Regions from separate parts of the Acidovorax bellezanensis genome, predicted to be linked through region 1. Evidence: riboswitches for the same ligand, from Rfam matches in the RefSeq annotation. Region 1 holds a riboswitch; the other holds the start of a gene.
What was found. A riboswitch is a leader RNA that binds a small molecule or an ion and turns the genes downstream of it on or off. The one in region 1 is predicted to bind S-adenosylhomocysteine.

Region 1 (7,692 bases):
GCGAGCAGGGGCATGTGATTGCATCCGAAGGCGTTTTCGACCGCCAGGAACTCGACCCGCCGCGGCGCGAGAAAGCCTTGGTGTTGGCCAACGCGATGTTCGACATCTTCTTCGGCATGCATGACTGCTTTTACGACTATGCCCGCAACTACGTGGAACGCGGAATCGTGCCGCGGCGCGTGCGCTCCCCCTTGCCGCCGATGCGCCCCCCACCAGCGGCAGCGCAGCCGTCCCACGCTCAGGCGATCACGGGCCGCCATGTGGAGGTGCAGCGCGTACTGGAGGGCCGCAAGGCCCGCACGGCGCGCCATCCTTTCTACACCTGGCTGCAGGCGCGCGGCCCCATTTCTGCGTTGAGCCGGCTGCAGCGTTTCATTCCGATGTGGGTGATGGACATCATGGGCTACCGCGACTTGAACCGCTATGCGCTGCGCTTCAGATCGCCGCAGAGTCCCAACGAGCTGGCTTTCAACCGCTGGGTGCAGGCGCTGGAGACGCACAGCGAACTGTTCCTGCACGACTGGGACGCGCTGGGCATGGACGATGCCTTGCGCTGGAGCGCCAGCGACACCCTCGAGTTCCTCTTCCTCGATCCCGGCACCGACATCCACCGCGGCAACATCGCCAAGTTCACCAAGCTCGCGATCGCGCACGAATCGTCGGCGCTGCGTTTCTGGCTGCTCGAGGCGCTGGAAGCCAGCGGCGAGGCCTTTTTTGCGAATACCCGCGAGCTGGCGCGGACCGTCGAGCGCGACACGGCCCTGCGGCTCGACTACCTCGCCGACCGGCATTACCTCGCCCATGCCGAAGGCGAGGACGACCCCGCGCGAAGCTATCCCTTCAAGAGCGAGCCGCTGAGCGCCGAGCAGGCGCGGATCGCCATCGCCATGGTCCACACCGTCTTTGACGCCGTCGATGCGCAGCTGAGCCTGTCGCTGGCCGTCGCCGAGCAGGACCGCTTCGGCATCGACGGCGATGCGCAGCCCGCCGCAGCCACGAGCCCGGCATGAGTCCCCGCCCGCTGCCACCGGGGCCGCGGTGGCTTAGACCGCTGAATTTCTTCCAGGCCGGGCTCACGCCACCGGCGCCGGTGCTGGCACGCCTGGCGGCAAGATACGGCGACCCGTTCCGGGTGTCGTACTTTTCGCGCCCCGTCACCTTTACCGGCAACCCGCAGGCGCTGCGTGCCATTTATACGGCCCACCCCGACTGCTTCGATGTCTGGGGCGGCGGCTTCATCGAGCCGGTGTTCGGTGAGACCTCGGTCGTGGTGATTTCCGGCGACCGCCACCGGCAGGACCGCAACATCCTGGCGCCGGCGTTCAGCGGGCCGGCCATGCGCAACTATGGCGAGACCATGGCCGCGGTGGCCGACGAAAAGATGGCGCAGGTCGAGGTCGGACGGCCGTTTCGCATGCTGGCCGTGACCCAGCGCATCACCCTCGACATCATGATCCGGGTGGTGTTTGGCATGCAGGACGAGGCGCGGGTCAGGCGCACCCGTGCGGCGGTGCTGGAACTCATCGAGTCGCTGCATGTCATCCTTTTCCTGTTTCCGTCCGCGCGTCGCGTTCTGGGCGGCCATGGCCCTTGGGCCAGAAACCAGCGCGCGGTGGACGCCTTGCGCGCCCTGCTGCGCGAGCAGATGCGCGAGCGCCGCGCGTCGGGGGCGCCGGGCACGGATCTGCTCGGCCGGATGCTGGCTGCGCGCTACGACGACGGCTCGGGCATGGAGGATGCGGAAATCCTCGATCAAATGCGCGGACTGCTCTTCGCCGGCCATGAGGCGACGGCCACTGTGCTCACCTGGATCTTCTATTGGCTGGGACGCGAACCGGCGGTGTTCGCGCGCGTCGCGCAGGAGATCGAGGCCTTGGGGCCCGAGCCCGCGCCCGAAGCGCTGGCGGCCCTGCCTTATCTCGACCTGGTGTGCAAGGAGTGTCTGCGCCTTTATCCGCCGGTCGTCGATCCGGCGCGTGTCGTGCGCGCACCGTTCGAGCTGCTGGGCTATACGATTCCAGCGGGCGAAGTGCTGCGCGCTTCGAGTGCGCTGCTGCATTCCCGACCCGAGCTCTACCCCGAGCCCCAGCGCTTTTGGCCCGAGCGCTTCCTGGAGCGCAAGTATTCGCCGTTCGAGTACATCCCTTTCGGCGGCGGGGCGCGCCGCTGCCTGGGTGCGGCCTTTGCCATGTACGAGTTGAAGGTCGTGGTCGCCACCATTCTGCACAGCCATCGCCTGCGCTTGCTCGACACGGGGCCCGTCGCGCACGCCCGCCGCGCGCTGAGTCTGGGGCCGCGCGGAGGCATTGCCATGGTCGTGGAGGAGCGGCGGCGGCCGGCATGGGGGTAAACGCGAACCCGGCCGAGGTGTTGCGCTGCACAATCGGTGGGTCCGTCCTCTTCGTTGCTCAGGCCATGTCTACCCTTTCCCCCAGCGCCGCGCCGCCAGTTCCTGGGGCCGTGCGCGGCTCGCCAGCCTACCGCCGCATCAGCCTGGCGCTGTTTCTCGCGGGCTTTGCGACTTTTTCCCTGCTGTACTGCGTGCAGGCGCTGCTGCCGGCCTTCGTCGCCCACTTCGGCGTGACGCCCGCGGCCAGCGCCTTGTCGCTGTCGCTGAGCACGGGCTGCCTGGCGGTGTCCATCGTGCTGGCCGGGGCCTTGTCCGAAGGCTTGGGGCGGCGCGGCCTGATGTTCGTGTCCATGCTGCTGGCCGGTCTGTGCAATCTGTTCGCGGCGTTCGCGCCCAGCTGGGAGGCGCTGCTGGTGGCGCGGGCGCTCGAAGGCTTCTTGCTCGGCGGCGTGCCGGCCGTGGCCATGGCCTATCTTTCGGAAGAAATCGAGCCCCAGGGTCTGGGCTTTGCCATGGGCCTGTATGTCGGCGGCTCGGCGCTGGGCGGCATGCTGGGGCGCGTGGCGGTGAGCGTCATGACCGAATACTGGGACTGGCACGTGGCGCTGGCCGCGCTGAGCCTGGTCAATGTGCTGGCGGCCCTGGGCTTTTACGCCTTGCTGCCGGCGTCGCGCAATTTCTCCCGCAAGGCCGGCTTGGGCGCCGCCTACCACCTGCAGGCCTGGGCCCGCCATCTGGCGCAGCCGGGCCTGCTGTGCCTGTTCCTGATCGGCTTCGGGCTGATGGGCGTGTTCGTCAGCATCTACAACTACGTCGGCTTTCTGCTCGGCGGCTCGCCCTATGCGCTGAGTCCGCTGCAGATCAGCCATGTGTTCTATGCCTACCTGTTCGGCGTGGTGGCGTCGCCGCTGGGCGGCGCGCTGGCCGATCGCCTGGGGCGCGGGCCGGTGCTGCTCGGCGGCGTGGGGCTGATGGCGCTGGGCCTGGTGCTGACATTGTTGTCGGCGCTGGCCGGGATCATCACCGGCATCGTGCTGCTGACCATAGGCTTTTTCATGGCCCATTCCGTGGCCAGCAGCTGGGTGGGTCGCCTGGCGAAGCAGGCCAAGGGCCATGCGTCGTCGCTGTACCTGCTGGGCTACTACCTGGGTTCCAGCCTGCTGGGCGCGGGCAGCGGCTGGTTCCTGCAGCGGACCGGCTGGTCGGGGCTGGTGGCCTGCATGCTGGCGCTGCTCGCCGGAGTGTGGGTGTTGGCGCTGCGGGTGAAGAAGTTACATCCGTTGCTTACCCGCTAACGTCCCGCGCTGGTCAATGGCATGGCCTTTTTTTGTACAATACGCGTTTTCCGAGGAGCGTTGCAGCGCAACCCCGCACCGGTTCGGTGTCTGGCGGTGCGTGAGGCTCGGAACCCGCCTGTGGCCCTGCGGCCCCGGCGTTCGCAACGACGCTCGCCCACGTCGTCTGTGCGGTGAGTGCCTTCCCCCAGAGCGTGGTTTTTTCAGATATCCGAGACGGAGAAAACCATGAACGCAGCTGTTCCCATGACCCCTGTTGAGTCGGCCATTGCCGACATTTCCCTGGCCAGCTGGGGCCACAAGGAAATCCGCATCGCCGAGACCGAAATGCCCGGTCTGATGGCGATCCGCGAAGAATTCGCCGCCGCCCAGCCGCTCAAGGGCGCGCGCATCACAGGTTCGCTGCACATGACCATCCAGACGGCCGTGCTGATCGAGACGCTGCAGGCCCTGGGCGCGCAAGTGCGCTGGGCATCGTGCAACATCTTCTCGACGCAGGACCATGCAGCCGCGGCCATCGCCGACGGCGGCACGCCGGTGTTCGCCATCAAGGGCGAGTCGCTGGCCGACTACTGGGACTACACCCACCGCATCTTCGACTTCGGCCCCAAGGGCAGCGAAGGCGAAGGCCCGAACATGATCCTCGACGATGGCGGCGATGCCACCATGCTGATGCATCTGGGCCAGAAGGCCGAGAAGGACTTGTCCGTGCTGGCCGACCCCGGCAGCGAGGAAGAAGTCATCATGTTCGCCGCGATCAAGGCCAAGCTGGCCCAGGACGGCACCTGGTACACCCGCAAGTCGGCGCAAATCATCGGCGTGACCGAGGAAACCACCACCGGCGTGCACCGCCTCAATGAAATGTCGGCCAAGGGCACGCTGCTGTTCCGCGCCATCAACGTCAACGATTCGGTGACCAAGAGCAAGTTCGACAACCTGTACGGCTGCCGCGAATCGCTGGTCGACGGCATCAAGCGTGCCACCGACGTGATGATCGCCGGCAAGGTCGCCGTGGTCGCCGGTTACGGTGACGTGGGCAAGGGCTGCGCCCAGGCCCTGCGCGCTCTGAGCGCCCAGGTCTGGGTGACCGAAATCGATCCCATCAACGCCCTGCAGGCCGCGATGGAAGGCTACAAGGTCGTGACCATGGAGTGGGCAGCCGACAAGGCCGACATCTTCGTCACCACCACCGGCAACCGCGACATCATCCGCCACGAGCACATGCTGGCGATGAAGGACCAGGCCATCGTCTGCAACATCGGTCACTTCGACAATGAAATCGATGTCGCCTCGATCGAAAAGTATGAGTGGGAAGAAATCAAGCCCCAGGTCGACCACATCAAGTTCCCCGACGGCAAGAAGATCATTCTGCTGGCCAAGGGCCGCCTGGTGAACCTGGGCTGCGCCACCGGCCACCCCAGCTTTGTGATGAGCGCCTCCTTCGCCAACCAGACCATCGCCCAGATCGAGCTGTTCACCAAGCCCGACGCCTATGCAGTCGGCAAGGTCTACGTGCTGCCCAAGCTGTTGGATGAAAAGGTCGCCCGCCTGCACCTGAAGAAGGTCGGCGCGATGCTGACCGAACTCACCGAAGGCCAGGCTGCCTACATCGGCGTCTCGACGCAAGGCCCTTACAAGCCCGACACATACCGGTATTGAGGTACCCCCTGAGCGGTTTACACCGCTTCCCCCTCTCAACCTGCGGTGGAGGGGGACGGCAGCCTCGGTGCGGGGCGGCCCTTCCTCGCTGCCCCTTTGTTGGGTCATGCCAGTTTTGTAAGCTGTGCGTGGTGCGAGCGCCATGAATGTTTTTTCGCCCCCTCGGGGGCACTGTGCCGGTGGTCTGTGACTGTCGGCGGCGATTTCTTTTTTGAGACGGATTTTTCCATGCGTGCCGATCAACTGCTTGTAGACAAGGGACTGGCCGCTTCGCGCGCGCAAGCCCAGCGCCTGATCGCCTCCGGCGTCGAGTGGCGTACCGCGGCCACCGGCCTGTGGCAGGCCATCAAGAAGAACAGCGAAGACCTCAGCGAAGATGCCGAGCTGCAGCTGCTCGACGTCTCCGCGGCGCGCTATGTGTCGCGCGGCGGCCTCAAGCTCGAAGGCGCGCTGGCTTCGTTCAAGGTCTCGGCCCAGGGCAAGTGGTGCCTGGACGTGGGCCAGTCCACGGGCGGTTTCACCGACTGTCTGCTGCAGCAGGGCGCCGAGCGCGTCGTGGGTGTGGACGTGGGCCATGACCAGCTGAACCTGACGCTGCGCGGCCATGAGAAAATCATCTGCCTGGAGCGCGTCAACGCGCGCACGCTGGATGTGGACACGCTGGTCGAAGCCGGAGCGTTCGACGACGCCCCTGACGATTCCCAGCAATTCGACCTGATCGTTGGCGACCTGTCCTTCATCTCGCAAACGCTGGTGCTGCCGGCCGTGGTGCCGTTCCTGGCGCCCGAAGGCGACTTGGTGATGCTGGTCAAGCCCCAGTTCGAACTCCAGCCCGAGCACATCGGCAAGGGCGGCATGGTGCGCGACGCGGCGTCGTACGCCGTGGTGGAAAAGCGCATCCGTGAATGCATGGCCGAACTGGGCCTGGAAGTGCGCGGCTGGATCAACAGCCCGATCGCCGGCGGCGACGGCAACCGTGAATTCTTTGTCCACGCGCGGAGGAGCGCATGAGCCAGGCGACGACCTTTCCGATCAGCTTTGAGTTCTTCCCGCCCAAGACCCCTGAAGGCGCGGAAAAACTGCGCGGCGTGCGCCAGCAACTGGCGCCCCGCCGGCCCGAGTTCTGCTCGGTGACCTATGGCGCGGGCGGCTCGACCCAGTCGGGCACGTTCCGCCTGGTGCAGGAAATCCAGGCCGAAGGCATGAGCGCGGCTTCGCACTTTTCGTGCGTGGGCGCGACCCAGGCCTCGGTGCGTGCCGAGCTGCGCGAGCTGCAGGCCATGGGCATCCAGCGTCTCGTGGCCTTGCGTGGCGACCTGCCCAGCGGCTATGGCCTGGGCGGCGAGTTCCAGTACGCCAGCGACCTGGTGGCTTTCATCCGCAAGGAGTTTGACACCGCTTTCCACATCGAAGTCGCGGCCTACCCCGAAATGCACCCCCAGGCGCGCTCGCCCCAGGCCGACATGCAGGCGTTCGCCGCCAAGGTCCAGGCCGGCGCCGACTCGGCCATCACCCAGTACTTCTACAACGCGGATGCCTATTTCCGCTTTATCGACAGCGCCCGTGCGCTGGGCTTGGACATTCCGGTGGTACCGGGCATCATGCCCATCACCAGCTCGACCCAGTTGCTGCGCTTCTCGGATGCCTGCGGCGCTGAAATCCCGCGCTGGATCCGTTTGCGCCTGCAAAGCTATGGCGATGACACTGCTTCCATCAAGGCTTTTGGCCTGGAAGTGGTGAACGATTTGTGCGAACGTCTGCGCAGCCAGGGCGTGCCCAGCCTGCACTTCTACACCATGAATCAGAGCGCTGCGGTGTTGGCTATCTGCGATAGCCTGGGCTTGTAACCATTGCGGTCATGGCGTTGCGGCGCTGCGGCGGCCTCCACGGGAAGACTGTATGGATGAACGCAACTCCAGCCGCCGGCGGCTGAACCAATGGCTCAGCCTGGGTGCCTTGTCGCTGCTCGCGGCCTGCGCGCCCTTGCCCGTCACGCAGCCGGTCGATGGCGCGCCGCAATGCTTCGTGAGTGGCGGGGAGGTCGATGCCATGCCCCAGCCCTGTCCGGTGGAAACCGCTCCGGCCAAGCCGCGCAAGCCGACGCGTGCGCCCAAGCCGGCCGCGGCGCCAGCGGCCGAATCCGAGCCACAGGCACCGGCCGAGCCGTCCACCTCTTCGACCTATGAGCTGTCGCCACCGCGCGAAAGCGACCAGCAGGGCCTGGCGTCCTGGTATGGGCCGCAGTTCCATGGCCGGCGCACAGCCAGCGGCGAGCGTTTCGACAGCAAGGAGCTGACGGCCGCGCACCGCACACTGGCATTCGGCACGCGCGTCTGCGTGCGCAGCAGCATCACCGGCAAGGGCGTGGTGGTGCGCATCAATGACCGG
Region 2 (7,692 bases), on a different contig from region 1:
CTGGCGCATGCCATACCAGGTCAGCAGCACTTCGCTGCGGCTGTCGTCGGTGTAGAACTCGATGTCGTCGCCTACGCTGTTGGCCGGGTACAAGCCGATCACGCCGTTGGCCGAGAGCCAGCGTCCGCTGATGATCTTCTGCAGCATGGCCTGGCCGTCGGCCATGACCTTGCGCGCTTCCTCGCCGACGATGGCGTCGTTGAGAATCGCCGGATAGGGGCCGGCCAGATCCCAGGTCTGGAAGAACGGGCCCCAGTCAATGAAACGCGCGATCTCGTTCAGATCGAAGTTCCTGAACACGCGCCGGCCCAGCGCCCGGGGCGCAGCCGGCACGCGCGTGAAATCGAGCTTGGCGGCATTGGCGCGCACCTTGGCCAGCGGCCACATCGGCACCTGCTTGCGGTTGGCATGCTGCTGGCGCACCTTGTCGTAGTCGGCTTGCAGCGTGTCCAGGTACTCCTGCAGACCGTCGCCCAGCAGGCTTTGCGCCACGCCCACGCTGCGCGAAGCGTCGGGCACGTAGATCACCGGGCCGTCGTACTTGGGCGCGATCTTCACCGCCGTGTGCACGCGCGAGCAGGTCGCGCCGCCGATCAGCAGCGGCATCTGGCGGTCGCGGAAGTACGGGTCCTTCTGCATTTCGCCGGCCACGTACTGCATCTCCTCGAGGCTGGGCGTGATCAGGCCCGACAGGCCGATGATGTCCGCGCCCTCTTCCTTGGCCTTGGCCAGGATTTCATGGCAGGGCACCATCACGCCCATGTTGACCACTTCGAAGTTGTTGCACTGCAAGACCACGGTGACGATGTTCTTGCCGATGTCGTGCACGTCGCCCTTGACGGTGGCGATGACGATCTTGCCCTTGGAGCGAACGTCCTGGCCCGCGGCCTGCTGCTGGCGTTTCTCTTCCTCGATGTAGGGCACGAGGTGGGCCACGGCCTGCTTCATCACGCGCGCCGACTTGACCACCTGGGGCAGGAACATCTTGCCCGCGCCGAACAGGTCGCCGACCACGTTCATGCCGGCCATCAGCGGGCCTTCGATCACGTGCAGCGGACGGCCGCCGCGCGCCAGCACTTCCTGGTAGGCCTCTTCGGTGTCGACGGTGATGAAGTCGGTGATGCCGTGCACCAGCGAATGCGCCAGGCGCTGGGCCACGGTCACGGGGTGGTCGGGCGTGCCGCGCCATTCGAGGCGCTTGCTTTCGTCCTTGGCGCCGCTGCGCGCGGTTTCGGCGATCTCCACCAGGCGCTCGCCGGCGTCGGGGCGACGGTTGAGCACCACGTCCTCGACGCGCTCGCGCAGGATGGGCTCGATGTCGTCATAGACGCCGACCATGCCGGCGTTGACGATGCCCATGTCCATGCCCGCCTGGATGGCGTGGTACAGGAACACGGTGTGTATGGCTTCGCGCACCGGATCGTTGCCGCGGAAGGAGAAGGACACGTTGGACACGCCGCCCGAGACCTTGGCACCGGGCAGGTTCTGCTTGATCCAGCGCACGGCTTCGATGAAGTCGACGGCGTAGTTGTTGTGCTCTTCGATGCCGGTCGCCACGGCAAAGATGTTGGGATCGAAAATGATGTCTTCGGGCGGGAAACCGACTTCGTCGACCAGGATGCGGTAGGCGCGCTCGCAGATCTCGGTCTTGCGCGCGAAGGTATCGGCCTGGCCTTTTTCGTCAAACGCCATGACCACGGCGGCGGCGCCGTAGCGCTTGACCAGCTTGGCCTGCTGCTTGAACTGCTCCACGCCCTCTTTCATCGAGATGGAGTTGACGATGCCCTTGCCCTGGATGCAGCGCAGGCCGGCTTCGATCACGGCCCACTTGGACGAGTCGACCATGATGGGCACGCGGGCGATGTCGGGCTCGGAGGCGATCAGGTTCAGGAAACGCACCATCGCCGCCTGGCTGTCGAGCATGGCTTCGTCCATGTTGACGTCGATCACCTGGGCGCCGTTTTCCACCTGCTGGCGCGCGACGGCCAGCGCATCCTCGAACTGGCCGTTGAGGATCAGGCGCGCAAAGGCCTTGGAGCCGGTGACATTGGTGCGCTCGCCGATATTGACGAACAGCGTGTCCTCTCCGACAAACACGGGCTCGAGGCCCGACAGACGCATGGGGGGAAGAGAAACTTCAGACGACATACAGCTCACCTGCTCAAAACTAGGGCAATCAGGTGAGCGTCGTTGCGGGAAAGAGGACACCAAGCCTGACGACAAGACCGGCCCAAGGGCCGGCCCCGTCGCTGCAACGCTCCTTGGGGTCAGGCGGGCATTTTAACGGTGCCGCGCGCCGCTTGCACCCATGCCCCTTGCGCAGGTGTTTTACTTCGCTGTCGGCATGACGAATTCAGCGCCCTTGCCTATGCTTTCGGGCCAGCGCTGCATGATGCTCTTTTGCTTGGTGTAGAAGCGCACGCCTTCCTCGCCGTAGGCATGCATGTCGCCGAACAGGCTCTTCTTCCAGCCGCCAAAACCCTGCCAGGCCATGGGCACGGGAATCGGCACGTTGATGCCGACCATGCCCACCTGGATGCGGCGGCCGAACTCGCGCGCCACGTTGCCGTCGCGTGTGAAACAGGCCACGCCGTTGCCGAACTCATGGGCGTTGACCAGGTCCACGGCCTGGACGAAGTCGGGCACGCGCACGCAGGCCAGCACCGGACCGAAGATCTCTTCCTTGTAGATGCGCATCTCGGGCGTCACATGGTCGAACAGCGTGCCGCCCAGCCAGAAGCCCTGGTCGCAGCCCGCGCCCGCCTTGGCACCGTCGAAGCCCCGGCCGTCGACCAGCAGGTGCGCGCCTTCCTGCTCGCCGGAAGCGATGTAGCCGGCAATGCGTTCCAGCGCCGCACGCGACACGATGGGGCCCATTTCGGCGTCCAGGTTCTCGCCATCGAGCACCTTGAGCGTCTTCGTGCGCTCGACCAGCTTGGCCACGACCTTGTCGGCCACGTCGCCGACCAGCACGGCCACGCTGATCGCCATGCAGCGCTCGCCGGCCGAGCCGTAGCCCGCGCCGATCAGCGCGTCGACCACCTGGTCGATGTCGGCATCGGGCATGACCACCATGTGGTTCTTGGCACCGCCCAGGGCCTGCACGCGCTTGCCCAGACGGGCGCCGGTTTCGTAGATGTAGTTGGCGATGGGCGTGGAGCCGACGAAGCTCACAGCCTTGACGTCGGGGTGCTCGATCAGCGCGTCCACGGCTTCCTTGTCGCCCTGGACCACGTTGAACACGCCGTCGGGCAGGCCGGCCTTCTTCAGCAGCTCGGCCATCATCAGCGACGCGGTCGGGTCGGTGGGGCTGGGCTTGAGCACGAAAGTATTGCCCGCGGCGATCGCCACCGGGAACATCCACATCGGCACCATCACCGGGAAGTTGAACGGCGTGATGCCGGCCACGACGCCCAGGGGCTGGCGCAGCGTCCAGTTGTCCATGCCCGTCGACACCTGTTCGGTGAAGTCACCCTTGAGCAGCTGGGGAATGCCGCAGGCGAATTCGATGATGTCGATGCCGCGTGCGACTTCGCCCTGGGCGTCGGTGAACACCTTGCCGTGCTCGGCGGTGATGGCGTGCGCGAGTTCGTCCTTGTGCTGGTTGACCAGCTCCAGGAACTTGAACATCACGCGGGCCCGGCGGATCGGCGGCGTATCGGCCCAGGCGGGAAAGGCGGCAGCGGCCGAGGCCACGGCGGCATCCACATCAGCGCGGTTGGCCAGCGCCACGGCACCGGTCACGGCACCGGTTGCGGGGTTGGTCACAGGCTGCGTGCGCAGGCTGTTGCCGGCCACGCGCTGGCCGTGGATGAAGTGGGCGATGGAGGCCGTGGAGATGGCTGCGTTCATGGAAGGAATCCTTGGGTCGTCGGTGAACAATGGCCAAAGTGTAGGCAAGGCCCTGCGCGCTGCCCAGTCCTCTGGGATGAATTGATTGTTTAAATTAGTGAACAATGGCGCCATGAATTCCAACGATGCACTGAAAACCGAACAGCTCTGGTCGCACCTCTGGTGGCTGGTGGTGCTGGAGCAGCAGGGCAGCTTCACGGCCGCGGCCGCGCGCCTGGGCGTGAGCAAGGCTGCGGTGAGCCAGCACATCGCGGGGCTGGAGCGCGCGGCCGGCGTGCCGCTGGTGCGGCGCACCACGCGCTCCATGCTGCTGACCGACGCGGGCCGCCACCTGGTGCAGGACACGCGCGACGCCTTTGCCCAGATTGCCGGCAGCTTTTCCCAGGTGCGCGACCTGGCCGATGCGCCACGCGGCAGCCTGCGCGTCACGGCGCCCGTGGCGCTGGCGCGCCAGCACCTGGTGCCGCGGCTGCCGGATTTTCTCGACCGCTACCCCGACATCCAGCTCGAACTCGATCTGTCCGACCAGTTGCGCCCGCTGTCGCAGGACGGCCTGGACCTGGCCATACGCCACACCAGCACGCCGCCCGACAACCATGTGGCCTGGGCGCTGTGCAGCAGCCATTCATTGCTGGTCGCGAGCCAGGCCTACCTGGAGCGCCACGGCCCCACGCCCAGCACCCCCGAGGACCTGCGCCAGCACCGCTGCCTGCACTACCCACGCGGCCACGAAGCCGCGGCCTGGACCTTGCAACGCCTGGGCCGGGGCGCACGCGCCAGCACCACCGTGCCCGTCAGCGGCCCGTTGGTGGCCAACAACAGCGAAGCCCTGCGCGACGCGGCCATCGCCGGCCTGGGGATTGCGCTGGTGCCCGATTTCAGCGCCCAGGCGGCGCTCGCCTCGGGCCAGCTGGTGCAGGTGCTGCCGCAGTGGCGCCCCGTGGGCGCGTTCAGCCCGACGATCTACGCCATGCGCCCCTATTCAGCCCATGTGCCGCGCGCCGTGGCGGTGTTCGTGGAGTGGCTGCGCGCGGAGTTCGCAAAGGGATTTGCGCCAGGCGCACCCACCTCAAACAGCCTTTGAAACTGGCGTGCCCCAACTCAGGGGCACCGAGCAAGGGCCGCCCCGCAGCGAAGGTGCCGTCCCCCTCGAGGGGGAAGCCGCGGAAGCGGCTCAGGGGGTGCCTACATGTTCAGGCTTTGATACCCAGCTTGTTCACCAGCTGCTTGAACGTTGCGTTGTCGCGCGCAATCACTTCGAGGAAGGCCGGCTGGTCCAGATAGCCTTCGCCCATGTTCTGCTTGGCCATGGTGGCGCGCAGCTCGGGCTCCTGCAGCGTGCGCGCCATGACGGTGCGCAGCTGCTGGATGATTTCGGGCGGCGTGTTCTTCGGCGCCGCCAGACCGCGCCAGCCGCCGATCACCAGGTCGATGCCGCGCTCCTTGAGCGTGGGCACCTGCTCCCAGCCCGCCTGGATGCGCTTGTCGCCCATGATGGCCAGGGCCCGGATCTTGCCCGCGGCCACGTAGGTCGCGACTTCCACCGGCGTCACCGCCACGGCTTCGATGTGGCCGCCCAGCAGATCCAGCACGGCCGGATTGGCGCCGCGGTAAGGCAGGTGGTTGAATTGCACGCCGGCCTTGTCTTCGAGCGCCGCCGCCGCCAGATGGCCCAGCGAGCCCGGGCCGGCATTGCCTATGCGCACGCCGCCCGGGTTCTTCTTCGCCGCGGCGAGAAAATCTTCCACGGTCTTGAACGGCGAATCCGCGCGCACGGCAATCGCTGCCGGGTCGGCGTTCAGGCGCGCAATCGGCTGCACGTCGTCCGAAGTGATCTTGGTCACGCCCATGTGCGGAATCATGGTCATTTCCACGGTGATGATGGCCAGCTTGTAGCCATCGGGCTTGGCGGCCGCGAGCTCGGACCAGCCGACGGCGCCGCTCGCCCCCGCGCGGTTCATCACGATCACGCTCTGCGGAAAATGCTTGCGCATGGTTTCGCCCATGGCGCGTGCCAGCACGTCGGTGCCGCCTCCGGCCGCAAACGGCACGATCAGTTCGACGGGGCGCTGGGGATAGGACGCGGTTTGCGCCCAGGCGGGCAGGCTGGAAGCGGCAGCCAGGGCGGCCAGATGGCGGCCGAAGCCGCGGCGGTGCATGGAATGGGTCATGTCTCTTTCCTCTTCTTCTCGGCAGCGCGTCAGTCCAGCTGGATGCCGGCCGAGCGGATGACTTCGCTCCACAGCTTTTGCTCGCTGCGCACGAAGTCGCCGAACTCACGCGGCGTCATGGCCATGGGCTGGATGCCGATCTCCTCGAACTTGGCGCGCAGCGCAGGCTGGGCCAGGGCCGCGTTCAAATCCTTGTTGAGCCGCTGCACCACGGGCGCGGGCAGCTTGGCCGGGCCGACGAAGCCCTGCCAGGCATAGGCCTCGAAGCCGGGCACGCCGGCCTCGGCCATGGTCGGCACATCGGGCAGGATGGCCATGCGCAGCGGCGTGGCCACGGCCAGCACGCGCAGCTTGCCGGCCTTGATCATCGACAGGCTGGGCGGCAGATCGACGAACATGGTCTGCACCTGGCCGGCCATCAAGTCCTGCAGCGCGGGCGCCGAGCCCTTGTAGGGCACGTGCAGCAGGTTGCTGCCGGTGCGCTGCTTGAACAGCTCCAGCGCCACATGCAGCGGCGAGCCCGGGCCCGACGAGCCCGAAGTCACCTGGCCCGGATGGCTGCGCACATGGGCCAGGAACTCGCGCATGTTCTTTGCCGGAAAGTCGGGGTGCACGGCCAGCACCAGCGGCATGCGGCCCAGGCCGCCGATGAAGCTGAAGTCCTTTTGCGCGTCGTAGCTGAGGCTGCGGTACATGGCCGGGTTGAAGGCCAGCGTGCCCGAATCGGCCGTACCCACGGTATAGCCATCGGCGGGCGAGCGCACGATTTGCGTGGCGCCGATGATGGTCGCCGCGCCGGGCTTGTTCTCCACCACCACGGTCTGGCCCAGCTCCTTGGACATGCCGATCGCGAGGTTGCGCGCGATCACGTCGGTGGTGCCGCCCGGGGCATAGGGCACGACCCATTTGACGGCCTGCTGGGCCGGAAAAGCCGTCTGGGCCTGCGCCATGCCCGTGGTCATCAGGGCCGCGCCGAGTACTGCGATGAATTGCCGTTTTTGCATGTCTTGTCTCCTTGGTTTATGTTTTTTTCCCGCCCCTGCGGGTTGGTCCAGCTATCCGTCTATCGAATTGGCATGCCCCAGCGTAGGGGCAGCGAGCAAGGGCCGCCCCGCAGCGACGCTGCCGCCCCTAGCCGGGCGCCCCCCTCCACCGAAGGATGAGAGGGGGAAGACGGGGCGGCCCATGCCGCGCAGCGGCTCAGGGGGTGCTTCACATTCCTAGCATCCATTCATGCGCAGGATCGTTGCGGAATGCCCAGCGGCGCTCCGGTCCGGCCATGGTGTTGAGGTAGTACAGGTCGTAGCCGTGCGGCGCCACGCAGGGGTGGTAGCCGCGCGGCACCATCACCGTGTCGCGGTGCTCGACGGCCATGGTTTCGTCCAGCGAGCGGTCGTCGGTGTAGACGCGCTGGAAGGCAAAGCCCTGCTGCGGATTGATCTGGTGGTAGTAGGTTTCCTCGAGCACGGTCTCGGCGTTCGGCTGGGCCGGATCGCTGCTGTCGTGCTTGTGCGGGGGATAGCTCGACGAGTTGCCCGCGGGCGTGATCACTTCGACCACGAGCAGGCTTTCGGCGGGCTCGGATTCCGGCAGGATGTCGCAGACAAAGCGCGTGTTGCTGCCCTTGCCGCGCACGCTGCGCTTCATCTGTTCGGGCGCGATCACGCGC

Region 2: another riboswitch for S-adenosylhomocysteine. It lies ahead of metH (methionine synthase); the one in region 1 lies ahead of ahcY (adenosylhomocysteinase).

The regions. Positions count from the first base shown of each region.
Region 1 is NZ_JAODYH010000017.1:72,710-80,401, forward strand. It holds gene N0K08_RS21330 (hypothetical protein) at 1-1,010, shown strand, start outside; gene N0K08_RS21335 (cytochrome P450) at 1,007-2,350, shown strand; gene N0K08_RS21340 (MFS transporter) at 2,416-3,645, shown strand; S-adenosyl-L-homocysteine riboswitch at 3,692-3,807, shown strand; gene ahcY (adenosylhomocysteinase) at 3,874-5,304, shown strand; gene N0K08_RS21350 (TlyA family RNA methyltransferase) at 5,533-6,315, shown strand; gene metF (methylenetetrahydrofolate reductase [NAD(P)H]) at 6,312-7,151, shown strand; gene N0K08_RS21360 (septal ring lytic transglycosylase RlpA family protein) at 7,204-7,692, shown strand, end outside.
Region 2 is NZ_JAODYH010000005.1:140,491-148,182, forward strand. It holds gene metH (methionine synthase) at 1-2,148, opposite strand, end outside; S-adenosyl-L-homocysteine riboswitch at 2,176-2,269, opposite strand; gene N0K08_RS12155 (CoA-acylating methylmalonate-semialdehyde dehydrogenase) at 2,329-3,852, opposite strand; gene N0K08_RS12160 (LysR family transcriptional regulator) at 3,965-4,936, shown strand; gene N0K08_RS12165 (tripartite tricarboxylate transporter substrate binding protein) at 5,046-6,023, opposite strand; gene N0K08_RS12170 (Bug family tripartite tricarboxylate transporter substrate binding protein) at 6,053-7,027, opposite strand; gene iolB (5-deoxy-glucuronate isomerase) at 7,236-7,692, opposite strand, start outside.